One region of the Streptomyces sp. NBC_01003 genome, then DNA from elsewhere that is predicted to be linked to it. Evidence: riboswitches for the same ligand, from Rfam matches in the RefSeq annotation. Region 1 holds a riboswitch; the other holds the start of a gene.

Evidence for each region. A riboswitch is a leader RNA that binds a small molecule or an ion and turns the genes downstream of it on or off. The one in region 1 is predicted to bind ZMP and ZTP.
Region 2: it holds a riboswitch for ZMP and ZTP, as region 1 does, so the genes downstream of both, OG698_RS04310 (bifunctional 5,10-methylenetetrahydrofolate dehydrogenase/5,10-methenyltetrahydrofolate cyclohydrolase) here and OG698_RS20375 (glycine hydroxymethyltransferase) in region 1, are expected to answer to the same signal.

What each region holds. Positions count from the first base shown of each region.
Region 1 covers NZ_CP108707.1:4,466,361-4,477,714, reverse strand. Annotated here, with positions in the region: gene OG698_RS20385 (hypothetical protein) at 1-303, opposite strand, end outside; gene rocD (ornithine--oxo-acid transaminase) at 434-1,732, opposite strand; ZMP/ZTP riboswitch at 1,777-1,863, shown strand; gene OG698_RS20375 (glycine hydroxymethyltransferase) at 1,924-3,372, shown strand; gene OG698_RS20370 (hypothetical protein) at 3,477-4,232, opposite strand; gene OG698_RS20365 (hypothetical protein) at 4,372-5,235, opposite strand; gene OG698_RS20360 (RNA polymerase sigma factor) at 5,228-5,875, opposite strand; gene trpS (tryptophan--tRNA ligase) at 6,067-7,080, shown strand; gene OG698_RS20350 (2'-5' RNA ligase family protein) at 7,144-7,725, shown strand; gene OG698_RS20345 (decaprenylphospho-beta-D-erythro-pentofuranosid-2-ulose 2-reductase) at 7,762-8,517, opposite strand; gene OG698_RS20340 (FAD-binding protein) at 8,715-10,283, opposite strand; gene OG698_RS20335 (phosphatase PAP2 family protein) at 10,425-10,934, shown strand; gene OG698_RS20330 (decaprenyl-phosphate phosphoribosyltransferase) at 10,973-11,354, shown strand, end outside.
Region 2 covers NZ_CP108707.1:889,908-901,261, forward strand. Annotated here, with positions in the region: gene OG698_RS04295 (DUF1731 domain-containing protein) at 1-704, opposite strand, end outside; gene OG698_RS04300 (NAD(P)H-dependent oxidoreductase) at 801-1,595, opposite strand; gene OG698_RS04305 (helix-turn-helix domain-containing protein) at 1,693-2,589, shown strand; ZMP/ZTP riboswitch at 2,576-2,666, shown strand; gene OG698_RS04310 (bifunctional 5,10-methylenetetrahydrofolate dehydrogenase/5,10-methenyltetrahydrofolate cyclohydrolase) at 2,689-3,567, shown strand; gene OG698_RS04315 (hypothetical protein) at 3,515-4,090, opposite strand; gene OG698_RS04320 (PLP-dependent aminotransferase family protein) at 4,118-5,605, opposite strand; gene OG698_RS04325 (YitT family protein) at 5,708-6,451, shown strand; gene OG698_RS04330 (immunity 49 family protein) at 6,462-8,198, shown strand; gene OG698_RS04335 (4-oxalocrotonate tautomerase family protein) at 8,218-8,616, opposite strand; gene OG698_RS04340 (LysR family transcriptional regulator) at 8,732-9,625, shown strand; gene OG698_RS04345 (deoxyxylulose-5-phosphate synthase) at 9,670-9,999, shown strand; gene OG698_RS04350 (TetR/AcrR family transcriptional regulator) at 10,153-10,812, shown strand; gene OG698_RS04355 (amidohydrolase) at 10,891-11,354, shown strand, end outside.

The sequences.
Region 1 (11,354 bases):
CCACTCGACACCGCTCAACCGCACATCCAGCAGCCGCGAGGCCACCACCGCCGTCACCGCCAGACTCGCGGCGAGCGCCGCGCCGACGGCATAGATCGGAATGGATCGCAGCGCCACGACCTGCAACACGAACCCGAGGAGGTCGAGTCCCAGCCCGGCGACATAGCGCCACTGCCGCAGCGCCCGCAGCAACAATGCGGCGTCGACGCCGGACCCCGACCCCGGCTCCGCGGCCCGCGCGGCCATCGCCTGCAACACGGAAGCCGTACCGAAACAGACCGCAGCCCCGAGCGCGCAAACCATTCCAAGAAGCACAAAGCGACTGTAGAGGGTGCCCCGCACCGGGCGGCTCGCGGGCGGCCCACCCTCCGGGGGGCGCCCCCGTGAACGGCCGGACCACGAGCCGGCGGCCCCTGCCGGAGGCGCACCACCGTCAGACCGCCAGGACCGCCCGAAGCTGGTCGAGCCCCCAGTCCAGGTCCTCCTGACTGATCACCAGAGGCGGAGCGATCCGGATCGTGCTCCCATGGGTTTCCTTGACCAGGACGCCCTTGTCCATCAACTTCTCCGAGATCTCCCTTCCCGTCCCGTACGACGGATCGATGTCGACCCCCGCCCACAGCCCGCGTCCCCGCACCTGCGTCACCTTGCCCGTGCCCACCAGCAGTCCGAGCTCCGCGTGCAGATGCTCGCCCAGCTCCGCCGCCCGCTGCTGGAACTCCCCGGTGCGCAGCATCGCGATGACCTCGAGCGCCACCGCACAGGCCAGTGGATTCCCGCCGAACGTCGACCCGTGCTCACCCGGCTTGAACACCCCCAGCACCTCGCTGCTGGACACCACTGCCGACACCGGCACGACCCCACCGCCGAGCGCCTTGCCCAGCACGTACATGTCGGGCACCACGCCCTCGTGCTCACAGGCGAACGTCCGCCCGGTCCGCCCGAGACCCGACTGGATCTCGTCGGCGATGAACAGCACGTTCCGCTCGCGGGTCAACTCCCTTACCGCCGGCAGGTATCCGGCCGGTGGTACGAGGACACCGGCCTCGCCCTGGATCGGTTCGAGCAGCACGGCCACGGTGTTCTCGGTGACAGCGCCACGCAGTGCCGTCAGATCGCCGTACGGCACGATCTCGAACCCCGGCGTGTAGGGACCGAAGTCCGCGCGCGCCTCCTGGTCCGTGGAGAAGCTGACGATGGTCGTGGTGCGCCCGTGGAAGTTGTTGCCCGCCACGATGATCTTCGCCCTGCCGTCGAGCACCCCCTTGACCTGGTACCCCCACTTTCTCGCCGTCTTCACGGCGGTCTCCACTGCCTCCGCCCCTGTGTTCATCGGCAGCACCATGTCCATGCCGCACAGCTCCGCGAGCTGGGTGCAGAACTCGGCGAACCGGTCGTGGTAGAAGGCGCGGGACGTCAGCGTCACCCGCTCCATCTGCGCCTTGGCGGCCTCGATGAGCCGCCGGTTCCCATGGCCGAAGTTGAGAGCCGAGTAGCCGGCGAGCATGTCGAGATACCGGCGCCCCTCGACATCCGTCATCCACGCCCCCTCCGCCGTGGCGACCACGACGGGCAGCGGATGGTAGTTGTGCGCACTGTGCGCTTCGGACGCGGTGATGAAGGCTTCCGTTACGGCATTCGGAGGAGTCACAGCAGTCACGGGATCTCCGTTCTTACGGCTCTTATGACGCGAAGACGTGGGCTTGTGGCCCCTTCCTACCGTCGCTCGCATCGTGGACCGGGAACCTCGCTTCCCGGCGCGCCCGGTAGGGTGGCCCGCAGGGCCGTGACTGGCGCGCTGGGATGGGACCGACCATCGGGGAGCGGCCTGTGAACTGTGTGCCGTGCGCCTGGGCCGACCCGTGAACCCCCGCTCTCGACTTCGCTCGGGCAGTGGAGGTCCCATCCGTCCGGAGGTCCGTCATGTCAGAGCCCGCCCTCTCCACCGAATCCGTAGCGTTCCGCAGCGCCCTCGACGTGATCCGCGCCGTCGAGCCCCGCGTGGCCGACGCCATCGGCCAGGAGCTCGCCGACCAGCGCGAGATGCTCAAGCTGATCGCCAGCGAGAACTACGCCTCCCCGGCCACCCTCCTCGCGATGGGCAACTGGTTCAGCGACAAGTACGCCGAGGGCACCGTCGGCCGCCGCTTCTACGCCGGCTGCCGCAACGTCGACACCGTCGAGGCCCTCGCCGCCGAACACGCCCGCGAGCTCTTCGGCGCCCGCCATGCGTATGTCCAGCCGCACTCCGGTATCGACGCCAACCTCGTCGCCTTCTGGGCCGTCCTCGCCCAGCGCGTCGAGGCCCCCGCCCTGGAGCTGGCCGGCGTCCGCAACGTGAACGACCTCTCCGACGCCGACTGGGCCGAGCTCCGTCAGGCCTTCGGCAACCAGCGCATGCTCGGCATGTCCCTGGACGCCGGCGGCCACCTCACCCACGGCTTCCGCCCCAACATCTCCGGCAAGATGTTCGACCAGCGCAGCTATGGCACCGACCCGCAGACCGGCCTCGTCGACTACGAAGCCCTGCGCGCCACCGCCCGCGACTTCAAGCCGCTGATCATCGTCGCCGGCTACTCCGCGTACCCCCGCCTCGTGAACTTCCGCATCATGCGCGAGATCGCCGACGAGGTCGGGGCGACCCTCATGGTCGACATGGCGCACTTCGCGGGCCTCGTCGCAGGCAAGGTCCTCACCGGCGACTTCGACCCGGTGCCGCACGCCCAGATCGTCACCACCACGACGCACAAGTCGCTGCGCGGCCCGCGCGGCGGCATGGTGCTCTGTGACGACTCGCTCGTCGACCAGGTCGACCGCGGCTGCCCGATGGTCCTCGGAGGTCCGCTGCCCCACGTCATGGCCGCCAAGGCCGTGGCCCTGGCCGAGGCCCGCCGCCCCGAGTTCCGCGACTACGCCCAGTCCGTCGTCGACAACGCCCGCGCCCTCGCAGAGGGCCTGACCCGCCGCGGCGCCACCCTTGTCACGGGCGGCACGGACAACCACCTCAACCTGATCGATGTCGCCACCTCCTACGGGGTCACCGGCCGCCAGGCCGAGAACGCGCTCCTCGACTCCGGCATCGTCACCAACCGCAACTCCATCCCCTCCGACCCCAACGGGGCCTGGTACACGTCCGGCATCCGCATCGGCACCCCCGCTCTGACCACCCGGGGCCTGGGCACCGCGGAGATGGACGAGGTCGCCGGCCTCATCGACCGCGTGCTCACCGCTGCCGAACCGGGCACCACCAGCAAGGGCGCGCCCTCCAAGGCCCAGCACATCCTGGACGAGAAGGTCTCCGACGAGGTCTCCACGCGAGCGTCCGACCTGCTGAGCGGCTTCCCGCTCTACCCGGAAGTCGACCTCACCTGATCGCTTGACCCCCTAGCTCCGTGATCTCCTGACCGGCCCGTCATCAGCCGCACCGACGGGCCGGTCAGTGCGTACTCGCAGCCGTGAGAGCTGACGGGCGACTCTCAGGAGTCGATCAGCTGCTGCCGTGGTCCGGTGTCCGGCGGGGACTCGCCCGTCCCGCGACGACGCGGCAGCCTGCCGGCCAGCGGCCGCAGCACCAGAGCCAGCGCGGCACCCGCCGCCAGCCCCGGTATCGCCCACCACCAGTCCGTCCCCTCGCCCGCCCGGGCTGCCGAGGCCCGCGCGCCTGCGGACTGCCCGGCACCGCGACTGTCGGCTGCCGGAGCCGGAGCTCCACCGAGCGCTTCCTTGGACCGGTCGGGCGACTGCCAGGGTGCCGGGAAGATCGGGCTCCCGCCCTTTTGGGACCGCTCGCCCATGACTCCGAGGCCCTTCAGCAGCGCGCGCAGCTCTGCCGGCTTCTGCGCCTTGTGCCAGTACCCGTTGTAGGAGTCCGGCACGTGTGTCGCTGTGTGTATCCAGACGTCCTTCGTGCCCGGCGAGTCCGGATAGACCTGGTCGACCCGCCACGGCAGCACGTCGTGCAGCAGCCAGGTGACATTGAGCTGACGTCCCGCGCCTATGCCCAAGCCGGGCGGCTCCTCCCGTCGGCCCTGGTCCGGCTCGCCCAGGAGGCTTTCCAGGGGCCCGTACTTCTTGTCACTGAAGTAGAGCGACGCGCTCTGGCCGCTCTCGGGCGACACCACCAGAACGCTCGTCGGTCCGCCGGCCGACGCCCCTGACGCGCTCAGCAGCATCGCGGCGAGTGCCGCCGTCAGGGCCACCGCCAGCGCGGCCAGCCTTCGTACTGTTCGCATCCGTTCCCCCCCCAGCTGGTCCCGGCACGGCCCGCCCGTGCCGATTCACTTCTGGTACACCGCTCGACCCGACCGGGTTCCCAACTTTGGCGCGTGAGTTCTCGGGTGTGCGGGAGCCCGCCGGCTCAGCCCGCGGATATCAGCGGACGGCGTCCGGCTTCCGTACCGAGCGTGCGATCTCCATCGCCCGCTCCTGGGAGTCGATTCCCTCCAGGCGGAGTGTCACCTGCTGCCGACGGGTCCACAGGAGCGTCGGGCCCGCGGCGCGTTCCGAGCGGGTCCACCGGTCGCCGTTGCCGTCGAGCATCCAGAAACTGAGCAGATGGGGCTGGGCGAACCACAGCCCCGTATCCGGGCCGAGGTCGACCCAGCGCGGCTGCATACGCACCGATTTCGTGTACCCGATGTCGAGCTGGGCCGGGTACTCGTCGAGTCGGATCGTGTGCCCGTCCTCGCGCCAGCACAGCGTGATCAAGAAACGCGATCTCGGTTCCCGCGTCACCGTGACGGCGTCAGGCATCCCCAGCTCGTCCGGCACCAGGGGTTCGAATCCGGCTTCTCGTCGGGCCTCACCCAGCGAGAGCGACGTACCGCACCCGGGGACATGAGCACCGGACGACGGCAGGGCCGAGGGGTCGTACCGGACCTCCACGCTGCCGAAGCCGAACCAGTCGGCGACCGCGGCCCGCACCGGAGGCGTGAGCACGAGCACGGTCAGCACTCCGCACATCCCCGCAGTGAGCATCCGCCACCGCTTCCGTATCCAGCGGCGCGCCCGCCGCACCTGGGCAGGGGCCGCCCCCGGCTCGGCCACCGGCGCCGGAACCGACTCGGCGAGTATCTGCGCCAGTACCCGCTCGGCCATCGACTCGCCGCCGGGGCCCAGACCGTCCAGGGACCTGCCCAGCGCCCGCAGCTCATCCGGCAGCCCGCGACCCGCGCGGGGCCCGTGCGCCTTGCTGGGGCCGTGGCTCCCGTCGTGCTCGTGGCGCGGCTCACTCATGCTCATCACCTCCCTCCCGCGGGTCCAGCTCGGCCGGAAGAATCCGCTTCAGCTTCCGCAGCGCGCGATTGAGCCTCGACTTCACTGTGCCGCGCGGCCAGCCGAGCGCCTCGGCCGTCTCCGCCTCGTCCATCTCCAGCAGATACCGGTACGTGACGACCAGCCGATGCTCCTCGCTCAGCTCCTCGAGCGCGGCGAGCAATGCCGTCCGCCGCTCGTCGTGGACGGCCGCGACCGCCGGATCCGTGGTCTCGGGTATCAGCGGCTCGGCCTCTATCAACGTCGCTTCCCGCCCCACGACCGAACGCTGTCGCACCGCCGAGCGCACTGTGTTCCTCGTCTCATTGGCGACGATCGCGAGCAGCCACGGCTTGAACGACGAGTCGTCCCGAAACTGTCCCAGGGCGCAGTAGGCCTTGAAAAAGGCCTGCTGCACCACGTCCTCCGCGTCCGCGCCCGCCCCGAGGGCCCGGGCCGCCCGCAGCGCCAGCCCGGTGAAGGCGCGCACCAACACTGCGTACGCCTCCACATCTCCGGCGCGCACGCGAGCGATCACCGCACGCTCGTCGTCGACGACGCGGCCCCCCTCCAGGACCTCCCCCTGTGTCCTCACATCGTTGATACACCGCACCCCGCGCATCGGTTCCCACCCGTCGCACAGGTTTTCCGAACTCGCTCCGCAGACAGGTCCGAAGCGAGATCTCGGAGCCAGATCCCGGCGACACGCCGGGCGGGGTGGGCGACGGCTCTCCGTACACGGTTCGGCACTTGTCGTGCATCCGTCGCCCACCTGTTTCCAACCAATGAGAGACACCTGAGACAATGAGGAGCATGGCCTCTGATCGTCCCCGCGTGCTCTCAGGAATCCAGCCCACCGCAGGCTCGTTCCACCTCGGCAACTACCTCGGCGCGGTCCGCCAGTGGGTGGCGCTGCAGGAGTCTCACGACGCGTTCTACATGGTTGTGGACCTGCACGCGATCACCGTGCCGCAGGACCCGAAGGAGCTCCGGGCCAACACTCGGCTCGCCGCGGCGCAGCTCCTCGCCGCCGGCCTGGACCCGGACCGCTGCACGCTGTTCGTGCAGAGCCAAGTCCCCGAGCACGCGCAGCTCGGCTGGGTCATGAACTGTCTGACGGGCTTCGGCGAGGCCTCCCGCATGACGCAGTTCAAGGACAAGTCCGCCAGGCAGGGCGCCGACCGCGCGACCGTCGGCCTCTTCACGTACCCGATCCTCCAGGTCGCGGACATCCTGCTCTACCAGGCCGACCAGGTGCCCGTGGGCGAGGACCAGCGTCAGCACATCGAGCTGACGCGCGACCTCGCCGAGCGCTTCAACGGCCGATTCGGCGAGACCTTCACGGTCCCGGCGCCGTACATCCTCAAGGAGACGGCGAAGATCTACGACCTCCAGGACCCGTCGATCAAGATGAGCAAGTCGGCATCGACGCCGAAGGGGCTCGTCAACCTTCTCGACGAGCCGAAGATCACCGCCAAGAAGGTCAAGAGCGCGGTCACCGACACCGACACCGTGATCCGGTTCGACCCGGAGAACAAGCCGGGCGTCAGCAACCTCCTCGCCATCTACTCCACCCTCACCGGCACAGGTATCCCGGAACTGGAGCAGAACTACGAGGGCAAGATGTACGGTGCGCTCAAGACGGACCTGGCAGAGGTCATGGTGGACTTCGTGACACCGTTCCGGACCCGTACCCAGGAGTACCTGGACGACCCGGAGACGCTCGACTCGATCCTGGCCAAGGGCGCGGAGAAGGCGCGTGCTGTCGCCGCCGAAACCCTCGCCCAGGCATACGACAAGGTCGGGCTGCTGCCCGCGAAGCACTGAGCCCCAGCCCCGCCTGAACGGCCTTACCGCCACCCGCCCACCACACGACGACAGGAGTACGACGTGGGGACCGTAACGATCGGCGTTTCGATCGCGGTCCCGGAGCCACACGGCAGCCAGCTCCAGGAGCGGCGCGCGGGCTTCGGTGACCCCGCGGCGCACGGCATCCCCACGCACGTCACTCTGCTCCCGCCGACAGAGGTGGAGGACGGGTCGCTGCCTTCGATCGAGGCCCATCTCGAGGAGGTCGCCGCCGCGGGGCGGAACTTCGCGATGCGGCTCGCGGGGACGGGAACCTTCCGTCCGCTGTCTCCCGTTGTGTTCGTACAGGTCGCGGAGGGCGCCGAGGCCTGCACGTGGCTGCAGAAGCAGGTACGTGACGCGTCGGGTCCGGTCGCGCGCGAGCTGCAGTTTCCGTATCACCCGCACGTCACGGTGGCGCACGGCATCGCGGAGGAAGCGATGGACCGGGCATACGAGGACCTCGCCGGATATGAGGCGGCCTGGCAGTGCACCGGATTCGCGCTGTACGAGCAGGGCGCCGACGGTATCTGGCGCAAGCTGCGCGAGTTCCCCTTCGGCGGCCCGGCCGTGCCCGCGCAGGGTCCCGACCGTTCGAAGCGGGGCCGACAGCCGGCTCGCTGACGCGAAGCGACTCGGCCGGCCGCTGTCCGACGCGGCTTACATCGGCAGGCGCCGGAACACCGGACGCGGGACATGCCGCAGCGCCGACATCACCATGCGCAGCGCCCCCGGCACCCACACGGTCTCCGACCGGCGCCTGAGCCCCGTCTCGATCGCCTGTGCCACCGCCTCCGGCGTGGTGGCCATCGGCGCTTCCGCCATGCCCGCTGTCATCTTTGACCGTACGAAGCCGGGGCGGACGACCATCACATGCACGCCGGTGCCGTGGAGCGCGTCGCCGAGGCCCTGCGCGAAGGCGTCCAGGCCGGCCTTGCTCGACCCGTAGATGAAGTTGGACCGGCGGGCCCGCTCGCCCGCGACCGACGAGAGCACCACCAGCGAGCCGTGGCCCTGGGACTGCAGGGCGCGGGCACAGATGAGGCCCGCCGATACGGCGCCGGTGTAGTTGGTCTGCGCGACGCGCACGGCGGAGAGCGGCTCGTCCTCGTCGCGGGCCTGGTCGCCGAGGATCCCGAACGCCAGTAGCACCATGTCGATGTCACCCTCGGCGAACACCTTGCCCAGCGTCACCTCGTGGGCCTCGGAGTCGAGCGCGTCGAAGGCGACGGTACGGGCGTCGGCGCCCATGTCGCGGAGTTCGGCGGCCGCACGGTCGAGGGCGGGGGACGGGCGGCCGGCCAGCCACACCGTTCGGGTCCGCCGTGCCACGAGGCGTCGGGCGGTGGCGAGGGCGATCTCGGAGGTGCCGCCGAGGACGAGCAGGGACTGGGGGGTGCCGAAAGCGTCCTTCATGAGAACCGAACTCCAAATAGGCGGGACCGAAATCGGTGGGGGCGGGATGGGAACCCGGACGGCGCGAGCGGTGTACCAAAAGTGAATCGGTGCGGAGGGGCCGTGCCGGGTGAGGGGGGTACGACGTGCGCGCGATGTGGGGGAGCGATTGCCGGCATGTGCGAGGGCCCTGGTCGTGGCGCTCGTTCCCGATCCATTCAGAGTCCGAGGCGCCGGGACAGATCCGAGCGGAATACGCCTCGCGGGTCCAACGTGGCTCGCAGGGCACGGAATTCGTCGAGGCGGGGATACATCGTCGAGAGCAGTTCGGGCCTTAGCCGCGCGTCCTTGGCGAGGTAGACGCGTCCGTCCGCCGCGGCCACTTCCTCGTCGAGTTCGTCGAGGAACGCGCCGAGGCCCGGCAGGTTCGCGGGAATGTCGAGGGCCAGCGTCCAGCCGGGCATGGGAAAGGAAAGCCAGCCGGGATCCCCGTCGCCGAAGCGCTTGAGGACCGCCAGGAAAGAGGGGCAGCGGCGCTCGGAGATGCGCTGCACGATGCGGCGAAGCGCTTCCTCCTGGCCGAATCCGACGACGAATTGGTACTGGACGAATCCACTGCGCCCATAGATGCGATTCCAGTGCGGTACGCCGTCGAGGGGGTGGAAGAACGAGGAGAGCTTCTGGATCTCGCCGACGCGTGACGTAGGGGCCTTGCGGTACCAGAGCTCGTTGAAGAGGCCGACGGTCCTCCGGCCCAGGAGCCCTTCGGGCACGAATCCGGGCGGTGCTGGGAGCTGTCCGGGGCGGAACGTCAGAGGCGCCCTGCGGGCCCGTGCGGGAACGGCATCCAGCGGGGCGTGATCACCGCGTGTGAGTACCGAGCGGCCCATCGCGGCACCGCGGGCCAGGAGGTCGATCCAGGCGACTGAGTAGCGGTAGAGGTGATCGGTCTCGGTGAGTCGGGCCATCAAGCCGTCGAGGTCAACGACACGTTCGGTGTCGACCAACATGAACGAGGTTTCGACAGGGAGGAGTTGGAGGGTGACGGTGAGGATGATCCCGGTGAGTCCCATGCCGCCGGTTGTGGCGTCGAAGAGCTCGCTGCCGCGCTCGACGATCCGCACCTCACCGTCGGCCGTGAGCAGTTCCAGGGCGAGGACGTGGCGGGAGAACGAGCCCGAGACGTGGTGGTTCTTGCCGTGGATATCGGCGCCGATCGCGCCGCCCACCGTGACGTAGCGGGTGCCGGGGGTCACGGGGACGAACCAGCCCAGGGGGAGGAGGACTTCCATCAGGCGGTGCAGGGAGACGCCCGCGTCGCACAGCACGGTCCCGCCGGACGCGTCGATCGCGTGAATGCGGTCCAGGCCGGTCATGTCCAGGACGCTGCCGCCGGCGTTCTGCGCCGCGTCTCCGTAGGCCCGGCCCAGGCCACGGGCGATGTTGCCCCGGTGGCCCGACGTCCCGCACGCACGGACCACGGCTGCTGCTTCCGCGTAGGAACGGGGGCGCACGATGCGGGCGGCGGTGGGGGCGGTGCGGCCCCAGCCCGTCACGGGGACGGTGTCGAGGATGCCGCCGGAGGGACCGTCGTGGGCGGCGTCGGGGGAAGGCGAAGCGGTCGGGGGAGTGCTCGGTGCTGGGGCGGCCGGTGAGACGGGCGCAGGTGCGGGCGCAGATGTGGGCGCAGATGTGGGCGGCGCGGCAGGGGCGGCTGGGCCGGGGGGTGTGACGCCGGGGGCGACGGTGGGTGTGCGGGCAGCGGGGGGAGCGGGATCGGCAGCCATGAATGCGACCGTATCGCCCATAGATGAGGCCTTCGCCCCAAACGAACCAAGCTCTCACTGAAATGGGTGATTGAGTGGATGTCATCACAAATTGTCTGAGATATGGGGGTTTTGGCCCGCAGAGTGAGCCACGTGGACGACATGGACCGCCGATTGCTGTCGGCATTGCGCGACTGCGGTACGGACCGGCGCGTGGCAATGGCCGCGCGCGCACTGTCCTGGAGCGGGGAGCACGGGGCGCTCTGGCTCGGTGCGGGGCTGCTGGGGGCGGTGGCCGACCGGGAGCGACGAGGGGCGTGGCTGCGCGGTACGGCGCTGACCGCCGCGGCGCACCTGGCCAGCATGGGAGTCAAGCGGGTCGTCCGGAGGCCGCGGCCGGGCGTGGAGATCGGTGTGGAACCGCTTGTGCGGACGGCGGGGCGGCATTCCTTCCCCAGCTCGCACGCGGCTTCGGCCGCCGCTGCGGCAGTGGCGTACGGGGCGTTGCGGCCGGTGGGGGCGCGGCTCGTCCCGCCGTTGGCGGCGGCGATGTGCGTCTCTCGCATGGTCGTCGGGGTGCACTACCCGTCGGACGTGGCCGCGGGGGCTGCGCTCGGGGCGGTCGCCGCGCGGCTCGGGGCTCGTTGGGTGGCCGGGGGTGCCCGGCGATGACGGAACGGACTGAGCGAAGGGAAGAGGTGGGGAACGCGATGGATGCGGGGGGAGCGGAAGACGGAACGTCGTTGGCGCACGCGTCCGAACAGGCGCGGCACAGGGCGCCCACGGCGTTGTTGGACCGGCCGCGGGGGCAGTCGATGCCGGGGCCGCGCGCGGCGACGATGCCCGGATTGCCGGCCGGCTTGTTGAAGACGGCGAGGCCGCGGCAATGGGTGAAGAACGTGCTCGTTGTGGCCGCACCCGCGTCGGCCGGTGAGCTGTTTTCGTGGCACGCGGCGGCACAACTGGTCATGGTCTTCCTGCTGTTCACGGCGGCCGCCTCCGCCGTGTATCTGATCAATGATGCGCGGGACGCCGAGGCGGACCGGGCGCACCCGGTCAAGCGGAACAGGCCCGTGGCCGCGGGGCACGTTC
Region 2 (11,354 bases), 3.6 Mb from region 1:
GGCTCGGGGGCGGCGAGGTTCACGGGCCCGTCCAGGTCGTCGCGTTCGATCAGGAACCGGACCGCTCGGGCGAAGTCACGGTCGTAGATCCAGGACACGTACTGGCCACCGCCCGCGACCGGACCGCCGAGGCCGAGTCTGGCCAGGCGCAGGAGGACGTCGAAGACGCCGCCGCGGTCAGGGCTCATGACCATCGCGGCGCGCAGGGCGACCTTGCGGGTGTGCGGGGTGGCGGCCCGCTCCTGCGCCCGCTCCCACGCCTTGGCGATCTCGACGCTGTAACCCCAGTAGCCCGGGACGCCGGCCTCGTCGCCGCCGAGTACGCCCGTCGTCTCGTCGTTCGGTGCGGCGAAGCTGTGGGCGTAGATGGTGGCCGTACTCATCTGCAGCCACGCCCTCGGAGGTCGCGCGGCGGCGGCGACGGCCTCGCCGACGACCTCGGCGGAGCGCACGCGCGAATCCATCATGGCCCGAAGGTTGGCCTGCGTGTAGCGGCAATTCACGCTGCGTCCGGCGAGGTTGATCACGACGTCGCTGCCGTCGACGACCTCGACCCACGGGCCCAGGGTCTCGCCGTCCCAGCGGACTTCGCCGTCGTGCACGGGCCGCCGTGTGAGGACGACGACTTCGTGTCCCGCTTCGGCCAGTTCACGCTTCAGGATCGTCCCTACCTGCCCGGTGCCGCCGGGTATCACGATCTTCATGGAGCCCCCTCATCGTGTCGGCACCACCTTAGCGCAGTTATTTGAACACGTTCAAATAGAGAGGCGCCCAGGAGGGCCGGCCGCGCGAGACGGTCCTCAGGCCCGGTCGCGGACGTGCAGGCCGAGTCCGCTCGTACCCGGTGCCTCGACCCCCGGCAGGAGCCGCATGTCGTGGTCGTAGTCGCCGCCCGTGAGGGGGCGGAAGGGGACGGGCGTGGCCGTGAAGAGTGTGTCGAGCCGTCGCGCGTACTCCGCCCGCGCGGCGGCGAAGCGGTCGTCGGGCAGTTCGTTCGAGCGGTACACCGCGAACGGCTCCAACGGGTTCATGCCGGTGAACCAGAACAGGCCGTGCTGAATGGGGTGCAGGACGTCCGCGAGGCTTCCGTGGATACCACGGTCGGAGAACGCCGACTCCCGTGCGCCGACGGTCACCGACACGAGCGCCCGCCTGCCCGGCAGGGAACTTTCCCCGTACGGCGGCGGGACCGCAGGGCCGTACGCGAAACCGCTCGTGAAGACCCGGTCGATCCAGCCCTTGAGGATCGCGGGCGCCGAGAACCACCACATCGGGAACTGCAGGACCACCGCGTCCGACCAGCGCACCTTCTCCTGCTCCGCCGCAATGTCGGGCGACAGACCGCCCGAGAGCGTCGCCCGCTCGGAGTCGGCCATCACGTGCAGCCGGCCCGCTCCGGTGTGCTCGGGGAAGTCGTCGGCGTCCACCGTCGCCTTCCACTTCATCGCGTAGAGGTCGGACACCTTCACCTCATGTCCTGCCGTGCGCAGGTGCTCGACCGCGAAGTCGGTCAACGCGGAGTTGAGCGAACGGGGTTCCGGGTGGGCGCTGACCACGAGGATCTTCTTGGGCTGCTGAGACGTCGTGTCGTTCATGCCACCACGTTCGCCCAGGCGCGTCCGGGCAGCCAGCACCCTGATCAACGGCGGAACGCCCGTCCTGGTACTGCGAGGGCCACGCATACTTGGGCCCATGGACGGCGTGAACCACATCGGGGAAACAGACGCGGGCACCGCCCTCACCACCGGCGGCTCGCAGCATGGCCTCGGCGACTTTCTCCGCGCCCGCCGCGCGCGCGTCAAACCGGAGCACGTCGGGCTCTCCGGCGGCCGTCGCCGACGGGTACGCGGACTGCGCCGCGAGGAGCTGGCACAGCTCGCCGGGATCAGCGTGGACTACTACGTACGCCTGGAACAGGGCCGCGCCACCCAGCCGTCCGCCGAGGTCGTCGACGCGCTCGCCGGGGCGCTCGGCCTCGACACGGCGGAGCGCGGGCATCTCGCCACCCTGGCAGGCGCCCGGCAGGGCCCCGCGCCCGAGGCCCGGGTCAGCCCGATGCTGCGGCGGCTCCTCGACTCCATGGCCGGCTTCCCGGCCTTCGCCACGAACCATCGCCTGGACGTGGTGGCGTGGAACGCCCTCGGCGCCGAGCTGATCGGCGGCCTCGGCGAGCCGGCCCGCCGCGACCGGAACAACGCGCGGTACCTGTTCCTCGACCCCGCTTCCCGCGTCGTCCACCCGGAGTGGGAGGACCGGGCGGCGGAGGCCGTGGGCCAGCTCCGGGTCTGGTCGGGGCGCTACCCCGACGACACGGATCTGGCCGCGCTCATCGCCGAACTCACCGCGCTCAGCCAGGAGTTCAGGCGTATCTGGGACAGCGGCGAGGTCGTGATGTGCGCGGCGGGGCGCAAGCGCCTGAGGCACCCGGTGGCCGGGCTGCTCACGCTGGACTTCGAGACGCTGCACGTGCCGGCCGCGCCCGGCGAGACGGGTCTGGTCGTGCACGTCTTCAGCGCCGAGGACGGCAGCGAGGAGGCCGCGGCTCTCGCGCGGCTGACCGAAACCGTTACAGTGGCACACAGGCCGTGACTGGCGCTGGGGTGGAGAACCACCGGGGAGCGGCCTGACCAAAGGGTCGATGTATGCCGTGCGCCTGGGCGAATGGTCAATGACGCCTGGGAGGCGACCATGTCCCCGACACAGACAGCCCACCACATGGACGGCACCGGCACCGCTCGGCGCCTCGTCGAGGAGTCCGCGGGCAGAGCGGCGGAGCTGGTGAGGCGCACGGGCTCGGCGCCCTGCCTCGCGACCGTACTGGTGGGCGAGGATCCCGCCTCCGTCACGTACGTCCGCATGAAGCAGGCCCGCTGCGCCAAGGCCGGTATCGAGTCGCGGCGCGTCCAGCTCCCCGCCGAAACGACGACCGCGGAGCTGGTCGCCACTCTCCGCACCCTGTCGCAGGACGCGTCGGTGCACGGAATCCTGCTCCAGCACCCCGTGGGCCCGCACATCGACGAACGCGCGGCGTTCGAGGCCATCGCCCCGGAGAAGGACGTCGACGGAGTCACCATGACCTCGTTCGGCGCGATGGCCTTCGGGCTGCCCGGGTTCGTCTCCTGCACACCGGGCGGCATCATGCGGCTCCTCGACGAGTACGACGTCGATGTCGCGGGGCGGCATGCCGTCGTCGTGGGCCGGAGCGCGATCCTCGGCAAGCCGGCCGGGATGCTGCTGCTCGCCCGGGACGCCACGGTGACGTACTGCCACTCGCGGACTGCCGACCTGAGCGCGTTCGTGCGGGAGGCGGACATCGTGGTGGCGGCCGTGGGCAGGCCCCGGCTCATCCGCGGCGAGGACATCAAGCCCGGCGCTGTCGTCATCGACGCCGGCTACAACGCGGGCAACGTCGGCGATGTCGACTTCGACACCGCGGCCGAGCGGGCCCGCCTGATCACCCCCGTCCCCGGCGGGGTGGGCCCCATGACCATCGCCGTCCTCCTGGCCCAGACGGTCACCGCGGCGTACCACCAGCTCGGCGTGGACCTCGATCGCGCGCTCGGCTGACAGGACCGCGTCGATCGCGCATCCGGGATCCCTGGTCGGTGGCGGCGTCGAGAAGTCCGGCGGCCGCCACCTCGAGGGCGGCGCGCGGCAGCGGTGCGCACTCCAGCGGTGCGCACACCTCGAAGCCGAGGTGCCGTACTGCCGTCTCGCCCGACGGCAGCATCTGGAGATACTCGGGCCCGTCGGGTTCCTCGCGGCCCATGAGGAACCCGACGGTCAGCAGTGTGCCGACGGCGATCCGCGCGGATCCGGCCTGCGGTTCACGGTCGATCAGCGTGAATTCCCGCTCGTACGGGCCCGTCGGCGGCGCCTCCAGGAGCCACCGGGCGAACTCGGCGGCGCGCGGCGCGCCTTGGCCCAATAGCAGGCGCCCAAGGAAGTACCCGTCGAACCACCAGCCGCCGTTCCCATCCACGCCGAGGGCGATCCACAGGTCCTCCTCGGGCCGACCCGGGTAGTGGCACCCACGCCATGGAAGGCGAAAGAGCGGACCGGTCCCGGGACGCTCACCTCCGTACACCATGCAGCGATCTCCTTCGTCCTCCAAGGCTCAAGCGACCCAGTGCGGCCGTCGCACGGTGGACGCCGGCGGAAGGCCGGCGGCGAGCGCCGTCGCCATGCGGTGGACAGCTTCGCGCAGGGTGTCCGCCGGGGTCGTGTACGGGATGCGCATCCGCTGCTCGAAGATGCCGGGGTCGGTGGCGAAGCAGGCGCCGCTCTCGATCCGGACGCCGTTGTCGAGTGCTCGTTCGGACAGCGCGGAGGCCACCGGTTCGCCCAGGTCGACCCACAACGACAGGCCCCCGGGAGGCAGTTGCCAGGTCCAGTGCGGCATGTGCTCCGTCAGTGCGGCGACCAACGCGGCGCGCTGCAAACGCAGTTGCTCGAGTCGGGGCGGCAGAAGCCCGTCGGCCCGGTCCAGGAGGGCGAGTGCCAGGAGCTGATCGACGACCGATCCGCCCATGTCGGTGGCCACGCGCTGGCCCGCGAGTTCGGTGACGAGCCGTGCGGGCGCGCGCAGCCAGCCGATGCGCAGGCCGCCCCAGTGGGTCTTGCTCATCGAGCCGATGCTGATGACCTGCCCGGTGCCACCCTTCGCCGCGTGGGAGGCGAAGGGAGGCGGCGGGGGAACGTCGAGCGCGAGGTCGGCCAGCGTCTCGTCGATGACCAGCCAGGTACCGGACCGCTCCGCCGCGCGCAGGACGCGTGCCCGCTCGTGTTCGGGCATGAGACAGCCGGTCGGGTTGTGGAAGTCGGGGATCAGATAGGCCAGTTGGGGCACGACCTGGCGGAGGGTCGATTCGGTGATCCCGATGTCCCAGCCGGTGTCGGTCACGGGGACGGACACGGGACGCAGCCGGGCTCGACGCAGTGCCTCGAGGGCGTTCGGGTAGGACGGGTTCTCGACCATGACCCGGTCGCCGGGGCTGCTCAGCAGTCCCAGGACGAGCGTCAGCGCGTGCTGTGCGCCGGACGTCACCAGGATCTGTTCGGGCAGGGTGGCGAGGCCCCGTCGCGTGTAGCGCTCGGCGACGGCGGCGCGCAGGTCGGGCAGGCCGTAGGGGTGGTAGCCAGGGGTGTGGGCCTGCTCGGCAAGTTGCGGGGTGATGTGCGCGAGGGCGTCGACGAGTGCCTGCTGTGGGAGCCCGGGGGACGCTCTGGCAAGGTCGATCGCGGTGTCCTGGGGGCCGAGGAGGCGGGTGATGCCACTGGGGGCGCGGCCTTCGGGCAGGGCGGTCCACGTGCCCGATCCCTGGCGGCTGTGTGCGTAACCGCTCTCGCGCAGCAGGTCGTACACGGCGGTGACGGTGGTTCTGCTGGTGTCGAGGGCGGCGGCCAGTTCGCGCTCGGCGGGGAGTCTGACGTGCAGGGCGATGCGTCCGTCCAGGATGAGCGTGCTGATCGCCTGCGCGAGGTGGCGATAGGCGGGTCTCGTGCCGACGGTGTCGGGCAGCATCGCGGCGAGCTGACGGCTGCCCAGGCTCCGGTCCACGCGGCCCACCCTGTCCACCGGCAGGAAGGCGTTCGCGTCAGTCAAACCATTCTCCCGAGATTGGCCATGTCATCCGGGCCAATCACTCTACAGAGTTGCCGCAATGGCCTTGAAGGCCCACGACACCCACGGTGGAGGCAGGCACATATGCGGCAGGACACGGACACGACGGCCCGCTCCGAGCAGGCGGCGCCGGGCGACGAAGGGATCGGGTGCAACCGCCCCTCTCCCTCACTCACCTACGTACGCTTCGGCGAACGCCCACTCCGCCGCCTGCCCCAGTTGTTCATCGGCCTCGCCCTGTACGGATTCAGCATGGCCGTCATGGTCCGCGCCGGGCTGGGCCTGAGTCCCTGGAGCGTTCTCAACGAGGCTCTGGAGAAGCACACTTCCCTGAGCTTCGGCACACTCACCGCGGTCGTGGGTGTGTCCGTCCTGCTGCTGTGGATCCCTCTGCGGCAGCGGCCGACGTTCGGGACCGCCGCGAACATCGTCGTCATCGCCGTCTCGTCCGACTTCGGGCTCGCGCTCGTCCCCGAGGGCCTGACACTGCCCGAACGCGTCGGGCTCCTCCTGGCCGGGACATTCGCCAATGCGCTGTCCGTCGCCGTCTACGTAGGCGCACGGTTCGGGCCGGGGCCGCGGGACGGGCTGATGACCGGCGCGTCCGCCCTGACGGGACGTTCCATCCGCGTCGTCCGCACGTTCATCGAGGTCTCCGTGCTCGCCATCGGGTGGCTGCTCGGCGGCGGCGTGGGGCTCGGCACCGTGCTGTACGCCCTGACCGTCGGCCCCGTCACGCAGTTCTACCTGCCCCGGTTCGCCTACACGAGCCCGACCCGGACCGCACGCACGGGCCCGCCCGTCACCGGCTCCCGCACCTCTTCGTAGAGTTTGTGCAGTGAACCTTCACCACGCACCCGATCCACACCTGCCGATGCTGAACGTCCCTCAGGCCGAGCGCCTGCGGAGCCTGACGGCCGCTTACTTCATCGCCCGTCACGGCACACATATGACCGTGACGGGGGACGCGGTGCGCCTGGAGGGCAGGTTGAGCCCGCTGTCGAACCTCGCGCAGCGGTGTCGCCAGTCCGCCGAGGACGACTGGCCGCGGATCGTGGAGCAGCACTTCGCCGGCTTGGAGAACGCCTCCCAGGGAGGCGAGAGCACCACGGAGCTCCTGGAGCGGACGTGCTGGCGGCTGCTGCCCGACGACGCCTTCCCGGGCGACACGGCCGACGGCTTCCGCCATGCGCGGCCGGTCGCCGAGGGGCTGCTCGCGGTCCTCGCCCTGGACGCACCCACCTCCGTACGGATCCTCGACGACCGGGACGTGGCGCGCGTCGGTGCCGAGCAGCTGTGGGCTGCGGGCCGCGCGAACCTGATCCGTGAGCCGGTCGAGCACGACGAATTCCGCGGCCCGCAGGGCGCGTTGATGCACTCCGTGTACGGCGACTCGTTCTTCGTCTCCAGCAAGGCGCTCGTACTCCCCGATCTGGTGAGGGAGTTGACCGGCCGGGAGCTGCCGGAGGCCGGGGCGCTCGTCGTGATGCCGACGAGGCATCTGCTGGCGTTCCACCCGATCGTGGACGGCGGCGTGGTGGACGCCGTCAACGACCTGGGCTCCTATGCCATCGGCGCCTACGAGGACGGGCCGGGCGCGCTCTCACCGCGGCTGTACTGGTGGCGCCAGGGGCGGCTTGTCTCGCTCACTGTCTTCGACCACGAGAACCGGTCGTTCTCCGTGGCGCCGCCGCAGGAGTTGATGGACCTCATGAGGTCCCTGCGTAGCCAGGACTCCGCCGATGCCGCACCGGAACCGACGCCTCGGGCGCAGACCCCCGATCAACTTGCCCTGAAAACAGCTGAGTTGATATCCCGGCTGCCCCAGTCCCCCGCGGCCTTCGGCGACGCGTTCGCGGCCTCGCTCGCCCTGAGCCACGTGCGCTGCACGTCCGACCCCGACGGGGGAGCGCTGGAGACCTGGGAGGCATGGGTCGGCGCCATGCAGGTCGGCTCGGCACTGTTCGCCACCACGACCTCCCGGGAGAGCAGCGTCGCCTGCCGGATCGGGCACGACGTCGTGACGCTTCCGGTCACCGGCCCCGCCCCGTACGCGGACGGCCGCGCCTGGCTCAACGCCTTCTATCTCGCCGCCGTCTGCCGTGAGCGGGACCGCATGACGCAGTTGTGCCACGTGCCGCTGGACGACCTGCGTCGGGCCGCGCCCATGGACGAGTACGTCTTCCACTGGATCGACACGCTCCAGACGTACTGGTTGCAGCGCCCCATGGACGATGTGGTCCAGAAGCTGCTCGCCACCATGAACACCTCTCACTCCGACGTGGCGACCCGTACGCCTGCGGACTTCCTGAACCTGGTCGGCTACCAGCCCGTCGCGCTCTTCCACCGTCTCGTGACGGGTGACCACGAGGCTTTCGCGGAAGCGCTCACGGAGGCGCTGGCCCATCACGAGCGCTACTGGAGCGACTCGACGGGGCCGCACAGCCGGGTGGCCCTCGGCCCGCTCGCGCTGGCGTGCCTCGCCTTCGACTCGGAGTTCCCGGTCGACAGCAAGTCGCCGTATCTGCCCACCTGTCTCCTCGAGCGGGCCTGGTACGGCGAGTTCGACACGTGAGAGCGGGCTCCGGGGGCGGCTACCGCCGGGCGGCCTCGCTGCGGTAGAAGTCGAACTGCGTCACACCGGCGTAGCCGTAGCTCTCGGGGTGCAGTTCGTGCAGCGCGACTCCGCAACGGGCGAGCGGGCCAAGGGTCTTGGTCAGCAGTTCGCCCGCCTCCGCGATGAACGCGGCCTTCTCCGCGGCGCTGTTCGTGCCGACGGTGACGGTGGCCTCGACATGGGCATCGAGGTCACCGGCCAGCGGCCTGCCGTCGACGTAGTAGCAGTCGGCCGGCACCAGGTCGACGTGCACGACGGTCCTGGCGCCGGACTTGCGCAGCGCCGACACGGCCAGGCCCGTCAGGCCCTCGGCGAGGGTGCGCTGTACGCCGGCGGGAAGTGCGGTGTCGGTGACGGTGACGCGGATGAAAGGCATGGCTTCTCCTGAGCAGGTGCCGGGGGTCCGCCAGAGGTGGCGGCACGGACCAAGCGTCACCGACCTGGCACGATTGATCCAACGCATACGTGTCATAGGTATATGAGGCCCTTGCATGACCGTGAACCTTTCCCAGTTGAGGGCGTTCCTCGCTGTCGTCGACGCGGGCGGATTCAGCGCGGCGGCGGCCGAACTCGGTCTGAGCCAGTCGGCGGTGTCTCACGCGGTCGCGTCCCTGGAACGCGAGTTGACCGCCCCGCTGCTGGTGCGTTCCGCTCCGGTGCGGACCACGGTGCTCGGCGAGCGGGTCGTGCCGCACGCCCGGACAGCGGTGGCGGCGGCCCGGTCCGTGGAGCAACTCGCGGCGGACGCCGCCACCATGACGGGCACCGTGCGCCTCGCCGCCACACCCACGGTCTGCCAGGGGCTGGTCCCCGGCCTGCTGAGACACTGGCGCGAGGACCAGCCCCGCGTCACGGTCAGAGTCTTCGAAGGGGACAGCGCCGAGATCGCCGCCTGGCTGGAGAACGGGACGGCCGATGCCGCCATCCTGATCGACCCTCCCGCAGGCCCGGGCGTCCAGCTCGCCGCCGACAGCTACCGCGCCGTGCTGCCCCTGGACCATCCCCTCGCCGGCGAGCCGGTCGTCGACATCCGTGACCTGGAGGACGATCCGTTCCTGATCTCGCCCAACGGCTGCGAGGACCGCATCCGGACGATCCACCGTCTCGCCGGGCTGAGGTTCACCCCCACGCACCGGGTACGGGATCTGGCAACCCTGATCAGCATGGTGCAGGCCGGTATCGGCGTGACCGTCCTGTCGGAGGTGTCCCGCTCCCTGATCCCGCCGGACCTGGCGCTGCTGCCGCTGCACCCCCGGACCTCACGGCGCCTCGTACTGACCGGACCCCGGGCCCGCCCCTGGCACCCGGCCGTCCGCACCTTGGCGGACTCCGCCCTGGACCATCTCGCCGCGGCCGGTGCCGTGTCGGACGCCCACACGGGCTGAAGAATTCCGTCGAAGCCACGGACGGTGTTGCTTACGGTGGCGGCATGACCCATGGGAAGACCTCATACGTGTGCCTGCCCTGTCGGGTCTCGTACAAGCAGCCCTACGACCGGGACAGGGAGCGGATCTGTCCGCGCTGTGCCGAGCCGATGATCCACGCAGGGTCGGCCTTCGCCGCGCCGCGCCGCCGCGACACCGCCGCGTGGCGGACGCTCTCGGTTCTGCTGCACGCGGGCGTGGGTTTCCACAAGAGTTGCTGCGGCGGCCCGGGGTTCCGGCCCCGCGGCCTGCGTGAGGTGCGCGAGCGCCTTGCGTACGCCGAGCGGTCCGGTGAGCCCGTCGCCCGCGCGCTCAAGCGGTATGACGTGCCTTAGATCGGCGGGCCCGGTCAGCGCCGACGGACGCCGTCGCGTCGAGTGGCGTTGACGCAGAGCGCGGCGGCCGCTGCGCCGGTGGTGAGGTGAGCCAGGACCCCCTGACCGGCCATGCGCTTGTTTATTGGTCGCACACTCAATAGCATCCCGGGTATGCCGTCAAGCGTCCAGCACAAGCGAATTCGGAAGACGCCGGCCGCCCGACGTGCGGAGATCGTCGACGCGGCCGCCGCGGTCGCCCTCGCCGAGGGACTCGAGTGCGTCACGCTGCGGCGGATCGGTGAGGAGCTCGGCGTCCGCCCCGGACTGATCAGCCACTACTTCCCCTCGGCGGACGACCTCGTGGCGGAGGCCTTCGGCAGCGCCTCCAGCGCCGAGCTCGACAGCCTCCTGCCCGCCGAGCGAGCCCAGGCGACGCCCACGCTGCACCTGGGGTGGTTCTTCGCACGCGCGAAGGGCTCGCCCTACGACAACATCAGCCGCCTCTGGATCAACGCGCGCCACCTCAGCCGCTACCGGCCCGTCCTGCGCGACCGGGTCGCCGAGCAGGAAGCGGCCTGGCGCGAGCGGCTCACCGACCTGATCCGGCAGGGCGTCGACCGGGGCGAATTCCATACGGACGACCCGTATGTGACGACCATTCAGATCTTGGTCGTGCTCGACGGCCTCGGAGCGCACGCCAACACCGACACCAGCAGCCGTCCCGCCGCGGTGTCGCGCATGGCCGCCACGACGGCGGAACGCGAACTCGGTCTTCCGCACGGGACGCTCACCCGACCCGACGCGCCGCTCGCGGCGTCACCCACCGGCTAGGGTCCCGCGTCCCGGCCACCACCCACCGGCTGGGACCCCGCGTCCCGGCCACCCCCACCCGCCCTTCAAGGAGCCGCTGTGCCCAGCTCTCTCGTCCTGCTCTCCGCCCGCCTGCTCGACCCGGTCACCGGCACGTTCCTGCCGCAGACGGCCCTCGCCGTGTCCGGCGGCCGGATCTCCGCCCTGGGCGACGACCACGGCATACGTGAGCACGTGGACGCTTCGACCACGGTGATCGACCTCAAGGGCGCCGTGGTGACCCCGGGCCTGGTCGACGGGCATCTCCACCCCGTCTCGGGCGCCGAGCTGACGGGCGGGCTCGACCTGTCGGGCTGCACCGGCGTGGAGGACGTGCGCGCGGCGCTCGCCGCCGAGGTGCGGAACCTGGCGCCGGGGGCGTGGCTGCACGGCTGGGGGCTCGACCCGAACGTCTTCGGCGACCGGCCTGTCGGGATCGCCCCCTTCGACTCCGTCCTCGACGGCGTGCCGGCCCTTCTGCTGCTGTTCGACGCCCACTCCATGCTGGCCAGCCGGCGCGCGCT